Regions from separate parts of the Kitasatospora sp. NPDC092039 genome, predicted to be linked through region 2. Evidence: riboswitches for the same ligand, from Rfam matches in the RefSeq annotation. Region 2 holds a riboswitch; each other region holds the start of a gene.
What was found. A riboswitch is a leader RNA that binds a small molecule or an ion and turns the genes downstream of it on or off. The one in region 2 is predicted to bind cyclic di-AMP.
Positions count from the first base shown of each region.

Region 1 (3,524 bases), on a different contig from region 2:
AGGTCGTTGAGCTGGTCCTGGGCGACGGCGATCTCGCCCTGGACGACCGTGGCCTCGCCCTGGAGCCGCCGCTGGGCCTCCTGCGCCGCGTTGAACCTCTCGGACGCCTGCTCGGCCTCGTCGTACAGCTGTTCCACCTGGGACTTGACGTCGTGACGGTCGGCCGGGTCCGGGCTGCCGGGGGCGGCCTGGGCGCGACCTCCGGCGGCGACGCCCAGCGCGGTGGCGGCGGCCGTGGTCAGCACCAGCGCCCGGGCGAGCAGTTGGGAACGGCGGTGCACGGACATGGCGGCGGGGGCTCCAATCCTGCGGCGCGGCCCCCGCCGCCGCACCGGGACGGGCGGCCGTCGAGCGGGAGTCCGGTGGCAGACGTTAGCGAGTCCGGGCAAGCGAGTCCAAACCCTTACGAACCCGAATATTCGACCCGTAATCGGACATCAGATCGACGCGCCGGAAAAGCCGCAGGCCCGGCCTCCCCTGGGGGAAGCCGGGCCCGGAAGCGGCCGAGCGGGGATCAGACCCGCACGATGCCGGTCAGCGGCATGTTGGTGACCGCCTCGTAGCGCACGTTGGTACCCGTCCGGGGGGCGTGCAGCACCTGGCCGTTGCCGGCGTAGATGCCGACGTGGTGGGCGTCGCTGTAGAAGATCAGCAGGTCGCCGGGCTGGGCCTGGGAGAGGTCCGTACCGATCCGGGTGCCGGCCGAGGCCTGCGCCTGCGAGGTGCGCGGCAGCGACACGTCGGCCTGGTTGAACGCCCAGACCATCAGGCCGGAGCAGTCGAAGGAGCTCGGGCCGGTGGCACCCCAGACGTACGGGCTGCCGACCTTGGAGGCGGCGGCCGCGAGGGCCGCGGCACCGCGCGAGCTACCCGGGGCCACCTTCACCGGAGCGGTGGTGGTCGGGGCGGTGCTCGTGGGGGCGGAGAGGTCGCCGCGGGTGTTGTCCCGCGAGGCGCGGTCGGCCTGCGCCTGCGCCTGGGCGGCCGCGTCGGCCTTGGCCTTGGCGTCGGCCGCGGCCTTCTCCTCGGCCTGGCGCAGCGCCTGGCGCTCCTGCTCGGTCAGGGTGTTGAGCAGGTCCTGGGCGGCCTTCAGCTTGCCCTGGACCTCCACCTTGGCGGTCTTCAGCTGCTGGGTGGTCGACTCCAGCTCGGCGAGCTTGCCCTGGGCCTCGTTGCGGTCCTGGTCGAGCTTGCGCTGCTGCTCCTGGAGCTCCTTCAGCTGGCCCTTCTGGGTGGCACCGGCCTGGTTCAGCGCGTCGGCCTGGCTGAGGAAGCTGTCCGGGCTGGAGGAGAACATCAGCTGGACGGTCGGGGATATCCCCCCGTTGCGGTACTGCTCGCCGGCGATCTCGGCCAGGCCGCCCTGGAGCTCGGTGACCTGCGCCTGCTGACGGGCCACCTGGTCCTGCAGGCCGGAGACCTGCTTCTCCAGCTCCTGCTGCTTGGCCTGGGCGGCGTTGTAGTTCTCGGTCGCGACCTCGGCCTGCTCGTTGAGCTGGTCGACCTGCTCCTTGACCTGGTCCTTGGTCGGCTGCGGGTCGGCGTGGGCGCCGGACTGCGCGGAGAGGGCGACGGCTGCGGCGGCGACTCCGGTCAGGATGGAGACGCGGGCGCGGCCGGCGGGCTTGGGACGACGATGGGACGCCACGAAGGCGGGCTCCTTCTTCCTACGTCCGCCTACCGGGTGAGCTGACGGGTTCGGGCCGGAAGCATGCCCTACGACGCCTCACGGCCGTTCGGCCGACCTGGCGCCGATTCACCCCGGAGGAACGTGGTTCCCCGGCTCCGCTCCGCAGCGCCCCCAGTCACTGGGCTCCCCTGTCGGGCAGTCGCTTCGACCTGCCCCGCTGCCTCGCGAACTCGGCGGTAACCACCGCCGCCACCCTGGCTGGGCGATCGACAGTGCGGTGGTTCGGAGCATGACCCTAGTAACTGAACCGTGATCCGTTCAAATCCTTGTCAGAAAAAAGACGGAAGATTGCCCAAGTTCCCTTGTGAAAATGACCGATGGTGACCAATGGTGCACGCAAGGCTGATCGGTTCTCAGCAGGCGGCCCCAAAAGGCGGAAAAGCCGAACGCCACCCCCGCGACGGAGGTGGCGCTCTTCACAGCTCCCGAACGGGCGTCCCGGGCGTGTCGGTCCGTCAGACCCGGCGGATGGTGTTGATCGGCATCGCGTCGGCCTTCATCACCTTCACCACGTCACCGGTGTGCGGCGCGTGGACCACCATGCCGTTCCCGATGTACATCCCGACGTGGTACATGCTCGGGCCGTAGATCACCAGGTCGCCCGGCTGGGCCTGGTCCAGCGACGGCACCCGGGTGCCGTAGTGCCCCTGCTCCTGCGAGGTGCGCGGCAGCGAGACGCCGGCCTGCCCGTACGCCCAGACCATCAGGCCCGAGCAGTCGAAGGTGGTCGATCCGGTGGCGCCCCACACGTACGGCGAGCCCTGCTTGCTCATCGCCTTGGCCACCGCCGCCCCCGCGTAGCCGCTGGCCGGCGGCAGGCTGCCGAGGTCCACCCGCGCGTTGCCGCGCGAGGCGCGGTCGTCCTGCGCCTGCTGGGCCCGCAGCGCGGCGCGGTCGGCGGCGCTCAGCGAGTTCAGCAGGTCCTGGGCGGCCTTCAGCTTGGTGTTGACGTCCGCCTTGGCCTGGTTGAGGTCCTTGGTGGTGCTGTCCAGCGAGGCGAGCACGGCGGCCGCCTCGGCCTTCTGCTGGTCCAGCCGGCGCTGCTGCTCCAGCAGCCCCTTGAGCGCCTCGGCCTGGCTGGTGCTGGCCTGCTGGACGGTCGAGGCCTTCTCCAGGTAGCCGGACGGGTCGGAGGAGAGCATCAGCTGGACGGACGGGTCGATGCCGCCGGCGCGGTACTGCTCGCCCGCCACCTCGGCGAGGCCGCCCTGGAGCTGGGTCATCTGCTCCTGGCCGCGGGCCACCTGGTCCTGCAGCTGGTCGGCCTGCTTGCGCAGCTGGTCCGCCCGCTCCTTGGCGCCGTTGTACTTCTCCGCCGCCTGCTCCTGCTCCTCCTGGAGCTGGTCGATCTGCGCCTTGACGTCCGTCTTGTCCGGCTGCGGCGCGGCGTGCGCGGCCACCTGGGCGGAGAGCGCGACCGCGGTCGCAGCGGCAGCGGTGAGCACGGAGACCCGTGCGCGGCTCGGCTGCTTGGGACGGCGGTGGGAGGCCAAAGGGACCGGCTCCTTCTTCCTACGGGCTCACCTGATGGGATGAGATTCCGGAAAATAGGTTTGACGCCAGACCCTAGTGAAGATCTACCCGTTTTGCTACTCCCCCGATGGCGTGAACCCCGGTCCCCACGCTGACTTCACGGGACCCGCACAACGCTCCGGACGAGCCGCTGACCAGCCGTCATGCGGTCCGGCCCAGGTCAGGGCCGGGCCAGCCGGTTCAGCAGCAGCACCGACGCCACCGGGCGCGCGCCCGCCTTCCGCACGCCCTCCGCGACCTCCCGGTCGGTGGACACCACCACCACCGGGCGGCCCTGCGGCTCGGCCCGCACCAGACGGCG
Region 1 is NZ_JBIVSD010000004.1:114,599-118,122, forward strand. Features, by position in the region: gene ACIQI7_RS10090 (NlpC/P60 family protein) at 1-287, opposite strand, end outside; gene ACIQI7_RS10095 (NlpC/P60 family protein) at 515-1,648, opposite strand; cyclic di-AMP (ydaO/yuaA leader) riboswitch at 1,659-1,808, opposite strand; gene ACIQI7_RS10100 (NlpC/P60 family protein) at 2,146-3,183, opposite strand; gene ACIQI7_RS10105 (NYN domain-containing protein) at 3,384-3,524, opposite strand, start outside.
Region 1: it holds a riboswitch for cyclic di-AMP, as region 2 does, so the genes downstream of both, ACIQI7_RS10095 (NlpC/P60 family protein) here and ACIQI7_RS25210 (hypothetical protein) in region 2, are expected to answer to the same signal.

Region 2 (3,524 bases):
CGATCCAGGCCAGCTACCGGGTCTCCACCGACCCGCAGGCCTGGGCGTTCATGGGCAACTCGACCGGCGGTTACTGCGCGCTCAAGCTGGCCATGCGCCACCCGGACGTCTTCCCGACCGCCGTCGCGCTCTCCGCCTACTACGACGCCGCCGACGACCCGACCACGGGCGACCTCTTCGGCGGCAGCAAGCAGCGCCGCGACGAGGCCAACCTGATGTGGCGGCTGAAGAACCTGCCGCAGCCGAAGGTGTCCGTGCTGCTGGCCGGAACCAAGAAGGGCGACGGCGGCTACCGGCAGGAGACCGAGGCCTTCGTCGACGCGGTGCGGAGCCCGATGAAGGTCTCGTACAGCATGCTGGAGAACGGCGGCCACAACTTCGAGACCTGGAGCGCCCTGCTGCCGTCCTCGCTGGAGTGGCTGTCCCAGCACCTCAAGGTGCCGAACCAGACCGTCTGAACCTGACCGACCGCGAGCCCGAACGAGCGGCCCCGAAGGACCAGACCCCCAACGACCGAACCACAACGAGCGGACCGCAACGACCGAACCCCCGGAGCCACGGCCCGGGGGTTCGGTCGTTGCGGTCCGGTCCAGGGCCGGTCGGGTCGTTCAGGAGCCTCACGGCCCCCGCCCGGCGGTCCCGCCGCTCAGGCCACCCGCTCCAGCGTCCCGGTGTGCAGCTCACCGACCCGGCCGCCCTCGCCCTCGAAGGTCCAGAAGGCCCGCACCGTCAGCTTGCCGAGGTCCATCACATGGCTGACGGTGATCCCGCTCTGCTCGGTCCAGCTGACGAAGTAGATCTCCGGCGCGACCTCGGCGACGTGCAGCCGCACGTCCTCCCACTGGCCCGCGGACTCGCCTAGGCCCTCCCAGCGCAGCCGAGTGCCGTCGGCCGAGTAGGTGTTGCGGAAGGCCGCGCCGTTGTCGGCCTGGAAGAGGTAGGTGCGGCCGGCGAAGGCGGGCAGGGGCGCGGTCATGGTGGGGCGGGTCCTCGTCTCGGTCAGGTCGCGTCTGTCGGGTCGTGGCGAGCACCCGGTCGGGCTCGCCACTCTTGTGCACGGCGGATGATGTCCGACTCCCAATTTATCCGACCGGGCCCACTCGGTCAGGTACTCGCCACGGTACGGCCCGCCGCCAGGTCGCCGCCAGGCCACCAGCGCTGCCGGCAGGCAGCTCACCGGCCTGAACCGCCCTGGAGCGTGCCCTGTCCCCGCCGGCCGGAACGTCCGCCCGGCCCGGCCGCAGCCCGCCGCTCCCGGAGAACGATCAACTCGGCTGCCACCCGGCGTCGTTGATCGACACCACTGTGAGCTGCGCGACAACGGGGCGGCCCGGGTTGTCCGTTCACGGACGACCCGCCTAGCCTGCAACGGTCGTCCGCCCTCGCGGACCCCGCCGCCGGGACGCCGAGTCCCGTCCACCCGCCGGCGGGTCACCGAGCACCACAGCGGACGGGAGCGGGGGAACCAAGGTCAGCGCCCGGCCCGTACGCTCCCGCGTGCGGCCGCGGCTAGGGGTGAAGCCGTCCCACCGGCGGCCGGGCAACCTCAGCCCGAATCCGACAGCTCACCTCGCAGGCGTCGCAGAGGTCACCCCATGCACCAGCCTGCCAGCTCCACGCACCGGCCCGCGCTCGCTCCCGCGCCCGCCCGCCGCCGCGGCCCGCGCCACGCCCGCCCGTCCCACCGAGGCCGCAACGCCGCGCTCGCCGCCACCGGGGCGTTCGCCATCAGCGGCGCCGGCCTGCTCGGCCTGCCGTCCGTCAACGGTGCCCAGGCCGCCACCGCGCCGACCGTCACCCAGGACCGGCTCGCCCCCGCCACCATGGTCGCGGGCAAGGCCACCACCGCCTCGCTCGGCCTGCACTCCTCGGCCTGCTTCACCGCGAAGACCGTCGGCGTGGGCGTGCGCGACGCGCGCGGCACCAACCTCGACTTCCCCGGCAACGCCTCCAACGTGCAGATCTGCCCGAGCGGGGTCAGCTTCACCAGCGGCGCGCGCACCCTGCCCGCCGGGACGTACACCCAGTTCGGCTTCTGGCAGGACCTCGGCGGCGGCTGGCACAACCTGCCCTCGCAGCAGCTGGTGGTCTCCGCCACCGGGACGTCCACCCCGACCGCGTCCCCGACCCCGACCCCGACGGCCACCCCGACCCCGACCCCGACGGCCACCCCGACCGCGACCCCCACGGCCACGCCGACCCCCACGGCCACGCCGGGCACCACCCCCAGCACCACCCCGAGCCCGAGTACCCCGGCGCCGTCCTCCCCGGTCGCCGGCAAGTCGCTGACCTGGTCGGACGAGTTCAACGGCGCGATCAGCTGGGGTCAGCGCTGGGTCGGTGACAAGAGCACCGCGTACCGCTACGGCAACCACAACCCGGGCGACAACAAGCTCGACTGGCTGAACAGGAACAACGTCGGCGTCGCCAACGGGATCGCCACCTTCACCGCCACGTCCGGCGGTCCGGTGCTGGAGAACGGCAAGCAGTCCTGGAACACCGGCTTCCTGACCACCGAGGGCTCCAGCGAGGGCTTCCAGGTCAAGACCGGCGACTACGCCGAGACCCGGGTCAAGCTGCCCGCCGGCAGCGGCGCCTGGCCGGCCCTGTGGACCTGGAAGAACGGCAACGGGGAGATCGACTCCTTCGAGTACCACCCCGACAACCCGAACCTGCTGGAGCTGACCAACCACGTCAACCCGGGCAACGGGAAGTACTACACGGACGCGAGCGCGATCGCGAAGGACCAGTGGGTGACCATCGGCACCTACTACGGCGCCGCCTCGGTGGACTGGTACGTCAACGGCGTCAAGGTCTTCTCGGACGGTAAGGGCGTCGGCACCGGCTGGTCGGCGTACCTGATCCTCAACCTCTCGGTGTGCGCGGGGCAGTACCACCCCGCGCCGCAGGGGACCGCCCCGATCGCCTTCGCCGCCGACTACGTCCGCGTCTACCGGTAGGACGGGCGCGGCGAGGGCGGGACGCCGCGAGGCGTCCGGGCCCGGCGGACCGCCCCGCCGGCCGGAGGATCCCGCAGACAGGAGCATCCCGCCGGTAGGGCCACTCCTGTCGGCGGGACCAGGTGGTTCAGGAACGGGCGACCCTCTCGACCACCGTGATGTCGAACGGCTGCCGGTTGTTGGCCTCGTTCCGGTCGTCCGCACTGCGCACTGTGACCGCCCCGCCGCCCAACCTGCCCGCCGGCAGGCGCGGGTCGAGCCGGACCGGGATGAGGGCGGTCGCGCTGCGCGCTTCCCGCAGACCCGGGCCGAACACGCACCGCACGATGCGGCCGTGGGCCATCACCTGGCAATCGGACGGGAAGTAGGGGCCCTCCGCGGTGACGCCCTCCGGCAGGGCGACCACGACCGTGAACGGGGACGCGGTGGTGTCCGGGCCTGCGTTGCCGACGAAGGCGTGGATGGTGGTGGTGCCGCCGGCCGTGGCCGCGTCCGGGTCGAGCCTGACCACCTCCAGGTCGGAATCGGACGTCCGGGCGGCGGCCGGCGCGGGCAGCGTGGAGG
Region 2 is NZ_JBIVSD010000013.1:213,646-217,169, reverse strand. Features, by position in the region: gene ACIQI7_RS25220 (alpha/beta hydrolase) at 1-458, shown strand, start outside; gene ACIQI7_RS25215 (MoaF-related domain-containing protein) at 647-976, opposite strand; cyclic di-AMP (ydaO/yuaA leader) riboswitch at 1,430-1,594, shown strand; gene ACIQI7_RS25210 (hypothetical protein) at 1,596-2,960, shown strand; gene ACIQI7_RS25205 (hypothetical protein) at 3,088-3,524, opposite strand, start outside.

Region 3 (3,524 bases), on a different contig from region 2:
CCAGGGCCTCGAAGGCACCGGTGGAGGCACCCGACGGGACAGCGGCACGACCCGTGCTGCCGTCGTCGAGGCCGACCTCGACCTCGACCGTGGGGTTGCCGCGGGAGTCGAGGATCTCACGGGCTACGACGACATCGATGGACGGCACGAGGCATCTCCTTGCGGAAGCAGGGTCCGGTCTGACGGTGGTGCTGTCAGCAGGACGATTGCGGAGTCGTTACGACCAGAGCCTAACCGCCCGGGCTCCCGGGGCCACGTCCGCCTCGGTCCCGTCTCAGCGTGTGGCCCCGCTACGCACCGGTAGTTCACCTGCTTGTCCCAGCTTGTCCCACCGGAGCGGGCGAATACGGACGAAGGGGACCGGTAGGACCGGTCCCCTTCGGACGGCGGGGTGGAACGGTGTCGGCGTCGGGCGCCGACGGGCGTCGTCACCGGGCCCGACGGCTCAGCCGAGGTGCAGCACCTGGCCGGGCATGATCAGGTTCGGGTCGCCGCCGACGGTGGCGTGGTTCTGCTCGTACAGCGCGTGCCAGCCGCCGGACACGCCCTGGGCGGCGGCGATGGTCGACAGGGTGTCACCGGCGCGCACGGTGTAGTCGTGGCCGGTGGCCTGCGGGGCCGACTGGGCGGCCTGCGGGGCGTACTGCGGCTGGGCGGCGGCCTGGCCGGCGTACTGCTGGTAGACGCTCTGGTGGCTGGTCCAGTACCAGGCGCCGTTGTTCTGGTACCAGTACACCTTGGCGTCGGCGTCCCAGCCGGCGTGGCCGGAGAAGCCCGGAGCCTGCGCCTGCTGCTGCGGGGCGGCCTGCTGGACCGGCTGCGCGGCGGGCTTCTGCACCGGCTTCTGCGCGACCGGCTTCTCGGCCGGCTTGGCGGCGGGCTTCGGGGCCTGCTGCTTCGGGGCCTGCTGCTTGGCGGCGGACTGCGGCTTGGCGTCCGAGGCGGTGTCGACCACGGCCGGGGCGCCGCCCTTGGTCAGACCGGCCTTCTGGGAGCAGACCGGCCAGGCGCCCGGGCCCTGCGAGGCCAGGACCTTCTCGGCGACCGAGATCTGCTGGGCCTTGCTGGCCTGGTTGGCCTGCGCCGCGTAGGCGGTGCCGCCGTACGCCTTCCAGGTGCTGGAGGTGAACTGGAGGCCGCCGTAGAAGCCGTTGCCGGTGTTGATGCTCCAGTTGCCGCCGCTCTCGCACTGGGCGACGGAGTCCCAGGTGGAGGCCGGGGCGGCGGAGGCGCCGGTGGCGGTGAGGAGCGGCATCGCGAGTCCGACGCCGGCCACACCGGCGACGGCGATGGCCTTCTCGGTCTGGGTGCGACGACGGTGGCGGCCAGTTCCAACGAACAGCATGAAGAGGTCCCTCTCCGCACGCCTGCGAGGTGAGCTGTCGGGTTCGGACCGGGAGGTGGCCCGGCCGCCGTACGCGGGAACGATCCCGCTCGGGCGGCTTCACCCCAAGCCGTGGGAGACGGCAACAAACCTGGTTCCCCCGCCCCTGCCCAGGGTCTGGTCGGTTTCCCGTGGCGCGGCGGGCAGGATTCGGCGTTCCGCGCACGAGGTCCGCAGCTGCGAACTCCAGGGAGAGTAGACAGATCATCAGACCAATCACAAGCTCATATCGCAGATATCACACGACAATTACGGCCCGTATCCGATCGCCTACCAACGGCGGCGTTATGTCCGGATTGATGGGTGTTCACACCCCCGTCGGCGAGCGTTCGGCGACCTCCGCCAGCGCGGTCTCAGCCTGTCGCGGGCCCGGACGTGGCCTGCGGAGGGGTGTGCGGGGAGCGGCTCTCCGGGCTGAATTCCACCGGCAGTTCGCGCAGCCCACGCATGATCAGGCCGCCGCGCCAGCGCAGGTCCTCCGGGCTTCCCGCGAGCCGCAGGTCCGGCAGCCGGGAGAGCAGCGTGGCCAGCGCGGCACGCCCCTCCAGCCGGGCGAGCGGGGCGCCGATGCAGTAGTGGATGCCGTGCCCGAAGCCCAGGTGGGGGTTGTCCGTCCGGGCCAGGTCCAGGGTGTTCTCGGCCGCGAACCGGGCCGGGTCGCGGTCCGCCGCCGCCAGCACCACCAGCACCGGGTCGCCGACCGGGATGTCCACCCCGCCGATGGCCAGCGGGCGGGTCGCGAACCGCCAGGTCGCCAGCTCCACCGGTCCGTCGTAGCGCAGGAGTTCCTCGATCCCGGTCTCCAGCAGCGCGCTCTCCCCGCGCGCCACCGACTCCTGCAGCAGCCGGCGCTGCTCCGGGTTGCGCAGCAGCGCGTACGTACCGTTGCCGATCAGGTTCACGGTGGTCTCGAAGCCCGCGAACAGCAGGATGAAGGCCATCGCCGCGGCCTCGTTCTCGGTCAGGTGCTCGCCGTGGTCACCGGCCCGGATCAGACCGGAGATCAGGTCGTCCCCGAGGTCCGCCCGCTTGCGGTGGATCAGCTCCAGCAGGTACGCCCGCATCCGCTTCACCGCCCGCCCCACGCCGCCGCGTTGGCCGCCCCCGTGCCGGATCATCATGCCGGCCCAGTCGCGGAAGTCGTCCTGGTCCTCGGACGGCACCCCGAGCATGTCGCAGATCGCGTAGATGGGGAGCGGGAAGGCGAACTCGTGGATCAGGTCCGCCGAACCGCGCTGCGCGAAGCCGTCGATCAGCCGGTCGGTGAGCTGCTGCACCCGCGGCTCGAACTCGGCCACCCGGCGCGGGGTGAACGCCTTCGACACCAGCCGGCGCAGCCGGGTGTGGTCCGGCGGGTCGATGTTCAGCAGGTGGGTCATCAGGTCCGCCTGCCGCTCCCCGGGGATGCCCACCCGGCCGGTGCGGTGCGCCTGCTCGCTGTGGTGCGCCGGGTTCTTCGACAGCCGGCCGTCCGCGAGCGCCTGCCGGGCGTCCGCGTACCGGGTCACCAGCCAGGCCTCGACGCCGCTCGGCAGCGTGGTGCGGTGCACCGGGGCGTGCTCGCGCAGCCAGGCGTAGGCGGGGTACGGGTCGGCGGCGAACTCCCAGGTGAACAGCTGCGGGGCGGGGGCGTCGGACGGCGCGGCGGCGGGCCGGGCGGGGTGGGGCTGAGCTGGCATGGACCGACCGTATCCGGTGCGACGGGACCGCCCTCCCTCCTCCGGACCGCCTCCGGCGCGCCCGACGGCCGGTGGCCGGTCGGTGACCGCCGCGTTGCCGGTGCCCGGACGGTCCGTAGCCGGTCGGTTGCCGCCGCGTTGCCGGTGCCCGGACGGTCCGTGGCCGGTCCGTGGACAGCTCTTGGCCGACTCTTGGCCGCGGGGCGGGCGTGAGTCTGGTCACCTGAGGGGTAATCCCTGTTGCGGGGGGTCGGGACGTGCCTACGATCCTCCGCAGTACGCGTGGGCGCCGGTGCGGTGTCGCCCACAGGGAGGAGCAGGCCATGCGGGTCAGCGGGTCAGTCGTCGTCGTCGCGGTCCTCGACGGCGGGTCGGGCGCGGGCCTCGCCCGCCGGTTCGCCGCGGCCGGCACCGTCGGCATGCTGATCGCCGACCAGCACGTCGGCATCGCCGAGGACCTC
Region 3 is NZ_JBIVSD010000014.1:111,908-115,431, reverse strand. Features, by position in the region: gene eno (phosphopyruvate hydratase) at 1-148, opposite strand, end outside; gene ACIQI7_RS25915 (transglycosylase family protein) at 446-1,345, opposite strand; cyclic di-AMP (ydaO/yuaA leader) riboswitch at 1,351-1,517, opposite strand; gene ACIQI7_RS25910 (cytochrome P450) at 1,738-3,063, opposite strand; gene ACIQI7_RS25905 (SDR family NAD(P)-dependent oxidoreductase) at 3,387-3,524, shown strand, end outside.
Region 3: it holds a riboswitch for cyclic di-AMP, as region 2 does, so the genes downstream of both, ACIQI7_RS25915 (transglycosylase family protein) here and ACIQI7_RS25210 (hypothetical protein) in region 2, are expected to answer to the same signal.

Region 4 (3,524 bases), on a different contig from region 2:
TCAGCTCTCCCGTGAGGGCCCCGCCGCCGGACCGGTGGCGGGGTTCTCGCGCGTCGTGGGGACGTGGCCCGGGTCGAACGGCGGAGTGGTGGTCCCGCACGGCCAGTCGCAGTTCGGCTCGGCCACCGGCTGCTCCTCGGGGGCCAGCACGTTGCCCCGTACGGTCGCGAAGGCGATCAGCCCGCCGGCGGCCAGCAGGCCCGCGCAGATCAGCATCGCGGTGTGGAAGGCGGAGTCGACCGAGGCGGGCACCCGGTAGGCGTCGCCGCTCAGCCCGGCCAGCGCCGGCAGGGCGGCCACCGCGAGCAGGCCGGCCGCGCGGGCGGCGGCGTTGTTGACCCCGCTGGCGATGCCCGCGTGCCGGACCTCGACGGCCGCCAGCACGGTCGCCGTGAGCGGCGCGACCAGCAGCGTCATCCCGCAGCCCATCACCGTGACGGCGGGCAGCACGTCCACCCAGTACGAGGAGTCCGGCCCGGTGCGCAGCATCAGCAGCACCCCGGCGGCGCACAGCATCGGGCCGACGGTCAGCGGGATGCGCGGGCCGATCCGCTTGCCCAGGCGGCCGGCCCGGGCGGACAGCGCCAGCATCAGGACGGTGATCGGCACCAGGGCGAAGCCCGAGACCAGCGGCGAGAACCCGGACACGATCTGGAGCTGCACCACCAGCAGGAAGAAGACGCCGCTGAACGCCGCGTACACGCACAGGGTGACCAGGTTCACCGCGGTGAACAGCCGGGAGGAGAACAGCCCGAGCGGCAGCATCGGGTCGGGCGCGCGGCGCTCGACGGCCACGAAGACGACGCCGAGCACCAGCCCGACCGCCCCGCTGATCCAGACCGCGGGGGACAGGCCCTCGCCGGCCGCGGTCAGCGCGTAGGTGATCGCGCCGAGGGCGAGTGCGGCGAGCACGGCGCCGAGCACGTCGAAGCGCCCGGCGGCGCCCTCGTCCCGGCTCTCCGGCACCGAGCGGGTGGTGACCGCGATCACGGCGGCGGCGAGCGGCAGGTTGAGCAGGAAGATCCAGCGCCAGCCGGGGCCGTCCACCAGCCAGCCGCCGAGGAAGGGGCCGACCGCGGCCGACACCCCGCCGAGCCCTGACCAGAGGCCGACCGCCGCGGAGCGGTCGTCAGGGTGGAAGACCGCCTGGAGCATGGCGAGCGAGCCGGGGGTGAGCAGCGCGCCGCCGATGCCCTGGACGGCGCGGGCGGCGATCAGCACGTGGATGTTCGGCGCGGCGGCGCAGGCCGCGGAGGCGATGGCGAACCAGACCACGCCGATCAGGAAGACCTTGCGCCGCCCGTACCGGTCGCCGAGCGCGCCGCCGAGCAGGATCAGGCCCGCCAGGGTGAGCAGATAGGCGTTCAGCGTCCACTGCAGGGACGCCAGGGAGGCGCCGAGGTCGGCGCCGATGCGGGGCAGGGCGACGTTCACCACGGTGCCGTCGAGCATCGCCATGCTGGAGCCGAGCACCGTCGCCAGTAGTACCCAGCGTCCCTGCGCGGTGCCCAGGCGCAGGGTGCCGGCCTCGGAGGTGGCCACGGGCGAATCCTGCGCTGCTGAGGCGCACGTGACAAGGGTCACCGGTGGGTGTGTTGGGTTTGGGCGGTGGGTGAGCGGGCGGGTGCGCAGTGTCGCCGATCTCGGCGCAGGGTCGTGGATCAGTGGCAGGGGGTGAATGGATTGTGTACGCACCGTACGGCCGGGCCTGCGGAGGGTCACCGGGGCAGGGGGGATCGTTGCGGTTTCAAGAGATCGACATTGCTTCACCCGAACGGATGGGTTTTAGTTCAGCGACCGCCCGGCCAGTCCGGACGGATCCACCGGGTGGAACGCCGAGTCCTGCCGCCGCCCGGTGGTTCGAAACGAACTCTGTACGGCAGGAGCGGGGGACCCACAGGTAAGTCGCCGGACCGGAGTTCGCGCCTCAGGGCGCGGGCGTCCAGGACCGGCTAGGGGTGAAGCCGCGCATGCGGCCGGGCAACTCCAGCCCGAACCCGACAGCTCACCTCGCAGGCGTCGGAGAGGAAACTTCCATGCCTGCTCAGGCTCGTCGTATCGCCCTGCCCCGCGCCGCCCGCATCGGCATCGCCACCGCCGTCACCGGCGTGTCGTTCGTCCTCCCGCTCGTCACCGCGGTGAGCGCCCAGGCGCACACCGCTCCGGCCGCCCCGGCCGCCGCCTCCACCGAGGCCAAGCCGGCCGCGCAGGCCGCCGCCCCCGCCGCCGCTCCGGCCGCCCGGGCCGCCGCCCCGGCCGCACAGGAGAGCTACCGCGTCGTCAGCGGCGACACCCTGTCCAAGATCGCCGACGCCAAGAACGTCGACGGCGGCTGGCACGCCCTGTACGAGCAGAACCGCTCGGTCGTCGGTGCCAACCCGAACCTGATCTTCCCGGGCCAGCAGCTCGCGCTGCCGGGTCACGCCGCCGCGCCGTCCGCCGACGCCGCTCCGGCGAAGCCCGCCGCCCCGGCCAAGCCGGCCGCTCCGGCGACCCAGGCCGCCAAGCCGCAGGCCCAGGTCCAGGTGAAGACCGAGGCCGCCAAGCCGTCCGCGCAGCTCCAGACCCAGGTACAGGTCGCCGCTCCGGCCGCGACCGTGACCGCCACTCCGGTCGCCGCCGCCACCTCCGGCTACGTCGCCCCGCTGGCCAACCCGAAGCTGGGCACCGCCTACGGCGTGGCCGGCTCGATGTGGGCCTCCGGCCACCACACCGGCCAGGACTTCGTCGCCGCCACCGGCACCCCGCTGCGCGCCGTCGCCAACGGTGTCGTGGTCAAGGCCGGCAACGGCGGTGCCTACGGCAACGAGGTCGAGATCAAGCTCGCCGACGGCCACTACGCCGAGTACGCGCACCTCTCCTCGATCGGTGTGAAGATCGGTCAGACCGTCACCGTCGGCCAGCAGATCGGCCTCTCCGGCGCCACCGGCAACGTGACCGGCCCGCACCTGCACTTCGAGATCCGCAACGGCTCGGAGTACGGCTCGGACATCAACCCGGTCACCTACCTGCGCGCGCACGGCGTCGCGCTCTGACCAGGGGGCGCTGAGCCTCCAGGGTTTCAGGAACCACCGCTGCTGCGGGGCGAATCGATCCTCCGGGATGGTCATGTCGGGTGACCGCTCGACCGGGTGATCGCCGCACAGTGGACATGGGCGCGGGACACGCCCAGGCCGGCCCGGCCGCACGAGGGGACCTCCTCGTGCGGCCGGGCCGGCCGCTGTCGTTTCCGCGGCCGGGACCGTCGTCCGGGGCTGGGCCCGCCTTCCGCGGCCGGGCCCGCTTTCCGCGGCCGCTGTCGTTTCCGGGCTCGGGTCCGTTTTCCGGGCTCGGGTCCGCTTTCCGGGCCGTCCGGCTCCGCCGTGCCGTTCGATCGGTCGAACGCGGCGTCAACTCCGCTGTGCCGCAGGCTGGTCGCCGTCACCGCGGGCGTCCCCGGCGCGCCATGCTGGCGACGGTCAGCGCCCCGGCCGGTCCGGTCGGTCGGGCGGGTCCGGGAGGCGAGGAGGCCGGATGGCGGTCCG
Region 4 is NZ_JBIVSD010000018.1:148,920-152,443, reverse strand. Features, by position in the region: gene ACIQI7_RS30130 (MFS transporter) at 1-1,542, opposite strand; cyclic di-AMP (ydaO/yuaA leader) riboswitch at 1,897-2,034, shown strand; gene ACIQI7_RS30125 (peptidoglycan DD-metalloendopeptidase family protein) at 2,037-3,035, shown strand; gene ACIQI7_RS30120 (APC family permease) at 3,514-3,524, shown strand, end outside.
Region 4: it holds a riboswitch for cyclic di-AMP, as region 2 does, so the genes downstream of both, ACIQI7_RS30125 (peptidoglycan DD-metalloendopeptidase family protein) here and ACIQI7_RS25210 (hypothetical protein) in region 2, are expected to answer to the same signal.